Linked DNA regions of Pararhizobium sp. A13. The protein of the gene in region 1 interacts with the protein of each later gene in a pairwise test. Links are inferred from orthologs where the notes say so. Each region holds a gene or a part of one and is shown on either strand. Other genes may lie near its edges.

The links.
Region 2: the proteins of mdeB (region 1) and nth interact in binary tests that used the Escherichia coli proteins (3 or more experiments, as listed by UniProt). The link is inferred for Pararhizobium sp. A13 from one-to-one orthologs.
Region 3: the proteins of mdeB (region 1) and WI754_RS05950 interact in binary tests that used the Escherichia coli proteins (3 or more experiments, as listed by UniProt). The link is inferred for Pararhizobium sp. A13 from one-to-one orthologs.

Annotation. Positions count from the first base shown.
Region 1 is NZ_CP149510.1:3,210,315-3,213,679, forward strand. What follows is about bases 82-3,292. They hold mdeB (alpha-ketoglutarate dehydrogenase), read right to left. Parts: upstream 2,961-3,292; coding sequence 282-2,960; downstream 82-281. Other genes in these bases: aceF (dihydrolipoyllysine-residue acetyltransferase), read right to left, coding at 82-385; dmpG (4-hydroxy-2-oxovalerate aldolase), read right to left, coding at 3,086-3,292. In the rest of the region: more of aceF, read right to left, coding at 1-81; more of dmpG, read right to left, coding at 3,293-3,365. UniProt on the Escherichia coli protein: Component of the pyruvate dehydrogenase (PDH) complex, that catalyzes the overall conversion of pyruvate to acetyl-CoA and CO(2).
Region 2 is NZ_CP149510.1:1,137,221-1,140,155, forward strand. The notes cover bases 40-2,820. They hold nth (endonuclease III), read right to left. Parts: upstream 1,922-2,820; coding sequence 1,157-1,921; downstream 40-1,156. Other genes in these bases: WI754_RS05365 (VOC family protein), read right to left, coding at 77-502; WI754_RS05370 (helix-turn-helix domain-containing protein), read left to right, coding at 619-1,164; WI754_RS05380 (DUF2244 domain-containing protein), read left to right, coding at 1,944-2,441; WI754_RS05385 (bifunctional helix-turn-helix domain-containing protein/methylated-DNA--[protein]-cysteine S-methyltransferase), read left to right, coding at 2,616-2,820. Outside these bases: more of WI754_RS05385, read left to right, coding at 2,821-2,935. UniProt on the Escherichia coli protein: DNA repair enzyme that has both DNA N-glycosylase activity and AP-lyase activity. The DNA N-glycosylase activity releases various damaged pyrimidines from DNA by cleaving the N-glycosidic bond, leaving an AP (apurinic/apyrimidinic) site.
Region 3 is NZ_CP149510.1:1,249,970-1,253,122, forward strand. The notes cover bases 26-3,024. They hold WI754_RS05950 (ATP-binding cassette domain-containing protein), read right to left. Parts: upstream 2,397-3,024; coding sequence 654-2,396; downstream 26-653. Other genes in these bases: WI754_RS05945 (ABC transporter permease), read right to left, coding at 26-657; hlyD (secretion protein HlyD), read right to left, coding at 2,393-3,024. Also shown: more of WI754_RS05945, read right to left, coding at 1-25; more of hlyD, read right to left, coding at 3,025-3,153. UniProt on the Escherichia coli protein: Part of the ABC transporter complex YbhFSR that could be involved in efflux of cefoperazone. Probably responsible for energy coupling to the transport system.

The DNA.
Region 1 (3,365 bases):
TGGCGGCTTCCGCTTGCTTGGCGCCGCTCTCCAGAGTGAGGATCAGCGAGCCTTTGGACACGCGGGAACCGACTTCGACCTTGAGGTCGACGACTTTTCCGGCCGCCGGAGAAGGCACCTCCATCGTCGCCTTGTCGGATTCGACAGTGATGAGCGGGTCGTCGACTTTGATCACGTCGCCGGGCTTGATCGAAATTTCGACGACGGGCACGTCCTTGTAGTCGCCGATATCCGGCAGCGTTACTTCTTGTATGTTGCTCATGACGTTGTTCCTGCAGTCCTCAAACCGTCCAGGGGGCTTCTGCGTCGGAAGCGATCCCGTAGCGTTCGATTGCTTCTTCAACCTGCTTCGCGGTGACCTGTCCGGACGGGACGAGGGCAGCAAGCGCGGCGACGACGATGTGGTTGCGGTCGACTTCGAAGAACGACCGGAGCGCCTGCCTCGTGTCGCTGCGGCCAAAGCCGTCCGTGCCCAACGCGGTGAACGGAGCGGTGACATATGAGGCGATGAGCTGCGGATAGGCCCGGACGTAGTCGGAAGCGGCGATGATCGGCGCAGCCCCCGACAGGCAGTTGCCCACATGGGACGACTTCTCGCTCCTTGTCGGGTGCAGGCGGTTGGCGCGCTCGACTTCCCTCGCATCGCGCGCGAGTTCCGAGAAGCTCGTGGCCGACCAGACTTCTGCTTCCACGTTCCAGTCGTCCCGCAGCATCTGCGCGGCATGCACGACTTCCGGCAGGATCGCACCGGACCCCACCAGCCGGACCGAGCCGCCCTTTTTCGCGGGAACATGGCTTGAGAAGCGGTAGAGACCCTTGATGATGTCCGCTTCCACGCCTTTCGGCATCGACGGCTGCGCATAGTTCTCGTTCATCGCGGTGATGTAGTAGAACTCGTCCTTCTGCTCTTCGAGCATCGAGCGCATCCCATGATCAATGATGACCGCCATCTCGTAGGCGAAGGCCGGGTCGTATGCGCGGCAATTGGGGATGGTGGCGGCCTGAACATGACTCGTGCCGTCCTGATGCTGGAGGCCCTCCCCGCCCAGGGTAGTCCTGCCCGCCGTCGCTCCGATCAGGAAGCCGCGGGCCCGCTGGTCCGCCGCCGCCCAGATCAGATCGCCGACGCGCTGGAAGCCGAACATCGAATAGTAGATGTAGAAGGGCAGCATGGCGGTGCCGTGCACGCTGTAGGATGTGGCCGCGGCGGTCCACGACGAAATCGCGCCCGCCTCGGTGATGCCCTCCTCGAGGAGCTGGCCGTCCTTGCTTTCCTTGTAATAGAGCATGGAACCGGCGTCTTCCGGCTCGTAAAGCTGGCCGACGGGCGAGTAGATGCCGACCTGCCGGAACAGGTTAGCCATGCCGAAAGTGCGCGCCTCATCCGCGACTATCGGAACGATGCGAGGGCCAAGTTCCTTGTCCTTCAGCAGGTTGCCGAACATGCGCACGACGGCCATCGTCGTCGAGATCTCCTTGCCGTCGGACTTCAGCGCGAAGTCCGCATAGGAAGCCATCGCTGGGACCGCGACGGGCGCGGCCTTGCGCTGACGGGCGGGCAGATAGCCGCCCAGCTCCTTCCGGCGCTCCTGCAGGTACTTGAGTTCCGCGCTGTCATCCGCTGGACGGTAGAACTCCAGCTTCTCGACCTGCTCGTTCGACAGCGGCAGCGCGAACCGATCGCGGAACGCGAGCAGCGCGTCGACGTCCAGCTTCTTGGCCTGGTGGGAGGTCATGCGCGACTCGCCCGCGCCTCCCATGCCGTAGCCCTTCTTTGTCTTCGTGAGGATGACTGTCGGCCTGCCCTTGGTTGCCTTGGCGGCCCTGAACGCGGCGAACAGCTTCCGGAAGTCGTGGCCGCCGCGCTTAAGCGCGTCGATGTCATGGTCGGACATATGGGAGACCAGCGCGCGGACTTCCGGGTCCTCCTCGAAGAAGTTCTTCAAGTTGTAGGCGCCGTCCTTGGCCCCGAGCGTTTGATACTTGCCGTCCACGGTCGCGGCAAAGCGCCTGAGGAGAGCGTGATTCTCGTCGCGTGCGAAGATGTGGTCCCATTCAGAACCCCACAGGACCTTGATGACGTTCCAGCCGGCGCCCTTGAAAAGCATCTCGAGCTCTTGGATGATCTGACCGTTGCCGCGTACCGGGCCGTCGAGGCGCTGCAGGTTGCAGTTGATGATGAAGGTCAGGTTGTCGAGGTTCTCGCGCGCGGCCATGGACAGCCCGGCGATCGACTCTGGCTCGTCCATCTCGCCGTCGCCGAAGACGCCCCAGACGTGACGGCCATCGGTGTCGAGAATGGAACGGTCCCGCAGGTAGCGCATGAAGCGCGCCTGATACACAGCGCTGATCGGTCCGATGCCCATGGAACCTGTCGGTACCTGCCAGAAGTCCGGCATCAGCCACGGATGAGGATATGAGCAGAGCCCCGGTCCGCCGATTTCCTGACGGTAGTGCTTCAGATGATCCTCCGACAGCCGCCCCTCGAGAAATGCGCGGGCATAGACACCCGGTGCGGAATGCGGCTGGAAGAAAACGACGTCTCCCCCGTGGTCGGGGTTTGAGGCGTGGAAGAAGTGGTTGAAGCCAAGCTCAAAGATTTCGGCCGCAGAGGCATAGCTCGCGACGTGGCCGCCGAGTTCGCCATAGGCCTTGTTCGCACGAACCACCATCGCCAGCGCGTTCCACCGCATGATCGCGGTGATGCGGGTCTCCATGTCGATGTCGCCCGGATAAGGAGGCTGCGCTTCGAGCGAAATCGTGTTGCGATAGGGCGAGTACGGCAGCGTGTCGGGAACTACGCCGAGTTCCTTAGCCTTGCTCTCGAGCTCGTTCAGGATGAAGCGCGCTCTTGCGTCCCCTCCCTGGCGCAGCAGGGAATCGAGAGCCGACAGCCAGTCGGCCGTCTCGATCGGATCGTCATCAACCTGGATCTTCGAATTGTTTGAAATGCCGTGCATCTTTCCATCTCCCGTGGCAGTGCCGCAGCCCGTCCGAACGCGCTCATCGACATGCGGGCTCACGTCCGCGCTAGAACGGAGCCCTGCAGCAAGTCGCGTCCGGAGTTTCGGGCGGCGTGGTGTCGTTACGTTGGGCTTCCGCCCCTGCGGACAAGATCGAGCGCCACGTCTACGATCATGTCTTCCTGCCCGCCGATCAGGCGTCGCCGACCGATCTCCACAAGGATCTGGCGCGGATCGATGTTGAACTCAGACGCCACCCGTTCGGCGTGGCGAAGGAAGCTCGAATAGACGCCTGCGTATCCGAGCGTCAGGGTCTGGCGGTCCACTCGAACCGGTCGATCCTGGATCGGCCGCACGAGGTCGTCGGCGGCGTCCTGCAGCTTGAACAGATCGCAGGTATGC
Region 2 (2,935 bases), 2.1 Mb from region 1 along the record:
TTTGCCCAATATCGCAACAGGCCTTTCAGTCCCTGATTCGGCCGGTTGGGTTGGCGCCAGCGCCCCGGACGTCTCTTCAAGCGGGCAGGGCGGCAGCGTCATATTGGGCGGCGAACTCGGCGCTGGGCGGGATCGGTTTGATCACGTCGATCAGGACGCCGTTCGGGTCGATGGTGATGAAATGGCGCTGGCCGAAGTCCTCGTCGCAGATCGCCTTGAGGATCGGCAGACCCGCCGCCTGGAATTCCGCATAGAGCGCATCCGGATCCTCGACCTCGAAATTCAGGAGCAGTCCTTGAGCGCTGCCGCGTCCGGTTTCTGGGATCGTTCCATGGCTGCCGTCCAGCACGGCAAGGGCGACACGTTCGTCAATGGTCGATTGCAGGTGCACATACCAGTTACTGGCAAACAGAGCCTCGAAGCGAAGATGGCGCTTGTAGAATTCAACCGTCCGCGCAACGTCGCCGGTCATGATGACGGGATAGTAGCTCGTGATTTTCATGGCTTTCTTCTCCATCCGAGTTAACATACAATCTGTCTGTATCTTTAGCTACATGCATACAGTTTGTATGTAAAGGGGGAGATTTGAGGCGCAGCAACAATGAGCGGACGGAAGCGATGCGTGCAACATTGATCGGCGCGGCGCGCGGTCTTTTTGTGGAGAAAGGCTACCCCGATACGGCCACGCCGGACATCGTCAACGCGGCCGGCGTCACGCGTGGGGCGCTCTATCATCACTTCGAAGACAAGAGGGCGCTTTTTGCCGCTGTCGTCGCTGATGAGGCGAGGAAGGTGGCAGAGATGATCGAAAACAACGCGGCAGCCACTGCGACGGCGCGGGATGCCATTCTCGCCGGGACGCGTGCCTATTTCGATGCCATGCTTGTGCCCGGCCGCACGCGGCTTCTCCTGCTGGACGGTCCTGCCGTTCTTGGACCAGGCGCCATGCAGCAGCTGGATGCGGAATATTCGCAAGCCAGCCTCAAGGCTGGCTTAAACGACCTCTTCGCCGCCAGCGGCAGGACAACCGACTTGCTGGATGCCTTCGTCGAACTTCTTTCCGCAGCATTCGACCGGGCGGCGCTTGCCATCGAAGCGGGCGGCGAGCGGCAGGATTTTGAAAGGGCGATCGCAGCGCTGATCGACGGCATTTCCGTCAAATGACCTGCGCCGGCAGTTCGACCAACGGCGCCGGGATTTCGTTGGTCTTTTCCGCCGCCTTGCAGATATCGGCAATGACGCAGCGCTCGCATTCCGGCTTGCGCGCCTTGCAGCAATAGCGGCCGTGCAGGATCAGCCAGTGATGGGCATGGTAGAGGTAGTGATCCGGCACGATCCGCATCAGTTGGTCCTCGACTTCGTCGGGGGTCTTTCCCGGAGCTAGGCCGAGCCGGTTGGCGATGCGGAAGATGTGCGTGTCGACCGCCATCGTCGAATGTCCAAAGGCCATCGAAAGAACCACGTTGGCGGTCTTGCGGCCGACGCCGGGCAGCGTGATCAGCTCTTCGCGCGTGCGCGGCACCTCGCCGTCGAAATCGGCAATCAGCTTCTCGCTGAGCGCGATGACGTTCTTCGCCTTGTTGCGATAAAGCCCGATAGTCTTGATATATTCGCGAACCTTTTCCTCGCCGAGCGCCACCATCTTTTCCGGTGTATCGGCTGCGGCGAAAAGCGCCCGCGTCGCCTTGTTGACGCCTGCATCCGTCGCCTGTGCCGACAGGGCGACTGCGACGACGAGCGTGAACGGATTGACGTGTTCCAGCTCTCCCTTCGGCTCGGGACGCTGGATCGAGAAGCGGCGGAAAATCTCGTCGATTTCCGCCTTGCTGTAGGCGGTCTTTGGTCTGGTTCTGGCGCGGCTGACTGTCGCGGGTCTCGCTTTCACCGCCGCAATCGCTGATTTTGATTTCACGTTTTTCATGATGCATCTATAGTCGTTGGTCATGAACGATGGCAACGCCGAGATAGCGACAGACGAGCAGCCGGTTTTCGCCGCCGAGCTGACGCCCCATCGTTCGCTCGGCCTCAAAGGCTTCAAGGTTTTGCTTTTGATCGCCGGCCTGCTGAGCCTCGTCCACATCTTCGTCTTCGTCGTCATCGGCGCCTGGCCGATAGTCTTCTTCTTCGGGCTGGATTTCCTGCTGCTCTTCGGCGCTTTCTGGCTGAATTACCGCTCCGCTCGCGCCCGCGAGGAGGTCAGCGTCTCGCGCACCGACGTGTCCGTGCGCAAGTTCACGCCGGCGGGCCGCATGACCGAGCATCGTTTCAATACCTTCTGGGCGCGGTTCAACATTTCCCGCCACGAGGAGATCGGCATCGTCGCCATGCAGATCAGCGACCGGCGCCGGGCAACCGATGTCGGCTCCTTCCTCAACCGCGACGACCGGGAAACCTTCGCCACGGCCTTTGCCTGCGCGCTGGCAACGGTCAAGCGCCGCTAGAGCATGATGCCGAAAAGTGTAAGCGGTTTTCGGACGACATCATGTTCTACTTCGTCAATTCTAGAGCCGGATGATTTTAGGCCGATTCGATCTAAAATCATCCGGCTCTAGGGCAAGAATCGGGTGGCGAAGGCCCGGTTCCGATGATTATCTCTGCCTCAAGGAGATACGACCATGAACATCACGACATCGGTGCCCGCCGACATCACGCCGCATGGCAGCGACTATGAGATTGTCAGCCGCGTGGTCGAGATGCTGACTGAAAACTATCGCGATCAGCCGTCGCTGGAGACCATCGCCGGTGAAATCGGCCAGCCGCCGACGCAACTGCAGAAGACGTTCACGCGTTGGGCCGGACTGTCGCCGAAGGCATTCTTGCAGGCCGTGACGCTCGATCACGCCAAGCGCCTGCTGCGGCAAGAGGAACTGCCGCTGCTTGAAACCAGCTTCGAGGTCGGCCTCTCCGGTCCTAGCCGCCTGCATGATCTGTTCGT
Region 3 (3,153 bases), 2.0 Mb from region 1 along the record:
CACCGGCGTCGCCATCATCGCCTCCATCGTGCCGCGCTCCCATTCGCGGGCGACCACCAGCGAGGTGAGGAGCGTGCCGACCAGCGTCATGACGATGGCGATCGAGCCGGGGACGAGGAAATAGCGGCTGGTGAGCTCCGGATTGAACCAGAACCGCTGTTCGATGGAGACGGCGGGCGCACCCTCGGCCATCAGTGCCTGCCGCTGGCGCTCCCAATTGGCGATGGTGCCCTGCGCATAGTTCTGGACGAAATTCGCCGTGTTCGGCTCGGAGCCGTCGACGATCACCTGCACCTGCGGGTGGTTGCCGGCGGCATAGTCGGTGGTGAAACTGGCGGGGATGACGAGAATGCCCCGAATGCGGCCATTGACCAGATCCTCCTCGAAAACGCGCCGGTCGCGGCCGGTGGCAACGGTGAAATAACGCGACGCCTCGAAGCTAGCGGCAAGGCTCTGGGTGAGCGGCGTGGTTTCCTCCATGACGAGGCCGACGCGCGTGCGGGTCGTGTCGAGCGAGACGCCATAACCGAACAGGAAGAGCAGGATCAAAGGCAGCACGAAGGCGATCAGCGTCGTGCTGGGGTCCCGCACGGCCTGATAGCTCTCCTTGCGCACGAGCGCCGCGAAGCGCCTGATCCTGTCCGGTGTCGAGCTCATGCCGCTTGCCTCGTTTCGGCTTCGGATTGGCGGATGAGCGCGATGAAGGCGTCCTCCATGGTCGGATCGGGCTGGTCGTCGGTGACGATACTCGCCTTCAGCTCATCTGGAGAGCCGAGCGCGATCGAGCGGCCGCGATAGATCAGCGAGATCCGGTCGCAATATTCGGCCTCCTCCATGAAATGGGTGGTGACGAGCACCGTGACGCCCTTCTCGACCAGTGCGTTGATATGCGTCCAGAATTCGCGCCGGGTGATCGGATCGACGCCGGAGGTGGGCTCGTCGAGGAACAGCGCCCGCGGCTCGTGCATGACGGCGCAGGCGAGCGCCAGCCGCTGCTTCAGGCCGAGCGGCAGGTCCTTGGACGATTGTCCGGCATGGCGGCCGAAATCGAAGATCTCGTTCATCAGGTGGACGCGGTCGCGCTTGCTCCGGCCGGAAAGGCCATAGACGCCGGCGAAGAAATCGAGGTTCTGGGCAATGCTGAGATCGCCATAGAGCGAGAATTTCTGCGCCATGTAGCCGAGCTGGTTGCGTGCGGAGGCGGCATCGCGGCGCAGGTCGAAGCCGGCGACACGGCCTTCGCCGGCGGTCGGCTTCAGCAGGCCGCAGAGCATCTTGAAGGTCGTGGATTTGCCGGCGCCATTCGGCCCGAGCAGTCCAAAAATCTCGCCGCGCTGGATATCGAAGGTGATGCCGTCCGCGGCGGTGAAATCGCCGAAGCGTTTGGTCAGCCCCCTGGCCTCGATGACGGGGCGATCATCTGTTGCGGCCAGCGTCTGCTGCGCTTCAGCGAGTTTGGAGCGCCCGCCCGGCCCGCCGCCGAGCATGTCGACGAAGGCATCCTCGAAGCGCGGCGGGGCAGGGGCAGCCTTTGCGCCGTCTCCGGCGGATCGGAACGCCGGCACTGCACCTTCCCCGGCGACAATCCGCAAGGCCTCGCCCTGGATGACGCCGTCGATGATACCCTCTTCCTCCAAAAGCTTTGCCAGCACCTGCCGCTTGCGCCCGGAGACGCCGGAGACCCGGAACACCCGGTCCTCGACACGTGCGGTCATATCCGCCGGCTTGCCGGAAAACATGAGTTTTCCCTGATTGAGCAGCAGCACGCCGTCGCAGACTTCCGCCTCGTCGAGATAGGCGGTCGACCAGACGACGCCGATGCCTTCCTTCGTCAGGTCTTCGACCATCTTCCAGAGATCGCGGCGCGAGATCGGATCGACGCCGACACCCGGCTCGTCGAGCAGCAGCAGACGCGGTTTCTTCAGCAGCGCGCAGGCAAGCCCCAGCTTCTGCTTCATGCCGCCGGAGAGCTTACCCGCCAGCCGGCTGGTGAAGCGTTTGAGATCGGTGAAGGTCAGGAGTTCGTCGAAGGTCGCCGCCCGCTCATCCTTCGGCAGGCCGCGCAGGTCGGCATAGAGATCAAGGTTTTCCTGCACCGACAGGTCTTCGTAGAGCCCGAAGCGCTGCGGCATGTAGCCGATGGCGGCCTGGATTGCGGCCGGGTTCCTGGCGGTGTCGAAGCCAAGCACGTCGACGCTGCCGCTGTCCGGCAGCATCAGGCCGGTCATCAGCCGGATGAGCGTCGTCTTGCCGGCGCCGTCGGGACCGACGAGCCCGGTGATCTCGCCGCCGAGGATCAAGCCGGACACGGCATCGAGCGCCGGCGGAGCGTCACCGAAGCGCTTCGTCACGTCCGACAGCCGGACCAGTTCGGTCTTGTCGGGGTGGGCGGTCATTGTCCCGCTGCCTCAGCCAAGGGAAGGTGGATGGTGACCGGCATGCCCTGGCGCAAATCCAGGCCCGGCTTGTCGATGACGATGCGCAGCCGGTAGACGAGGTCGGTCCGAAGCTCCGCCGTTTCCACCGATTTCGGGGTGAATTCGGCAACCGGCGACATGAAGCCGATCGTGCCGTCATAAGCGTCGTTCGGGCGGGTGTCGGACGTCACCTTCACCTTCATGCCGGGATGGATGCGGCCGAGATCAGGTTCGGCAACATACGTGCGCACCCAGACCGGCTCCGTCAGCGACAGGACGAAGACGGTGTCCGCCGGCGCAACGATGGCACCGGTTTCGCGTACCCGCGAGAGGATGATGCCGTCATTCGGCGCACGCAGTTCAGTATCTTCCAGTGATGTGCGGGCCGAGGCCAGCGTCGCTTCCGCTGCCTGCAACTGCGCTGCGGCGGCGGCGATGTCTTCGGCGCGGGTCCCTTCCTCGATCAGGTTCAGCGCCTGCCTGGCGGCTTCCGCGCGCGCCGCCGCCATCGCCTTCGCAGCCGTTGCCTGGTCGAAAGCCGATTGCGAGATCGTGCCCCGCGGACGAAGCTGCTGGGCGCGAGTGAGTTCGAGCTCGGCATTCTGGAGTTCCGCGATGCTCGCATTGTAGTTGGCGCGCGTCTGGGCGATCTCGGTCGGGCGGGGGCCGGCCTTCAGCTTGTCGAGCGTGGCGCGAAGGGCAGCAGCATTGGCCTCCGCCGAGCGGACGGCGTAGT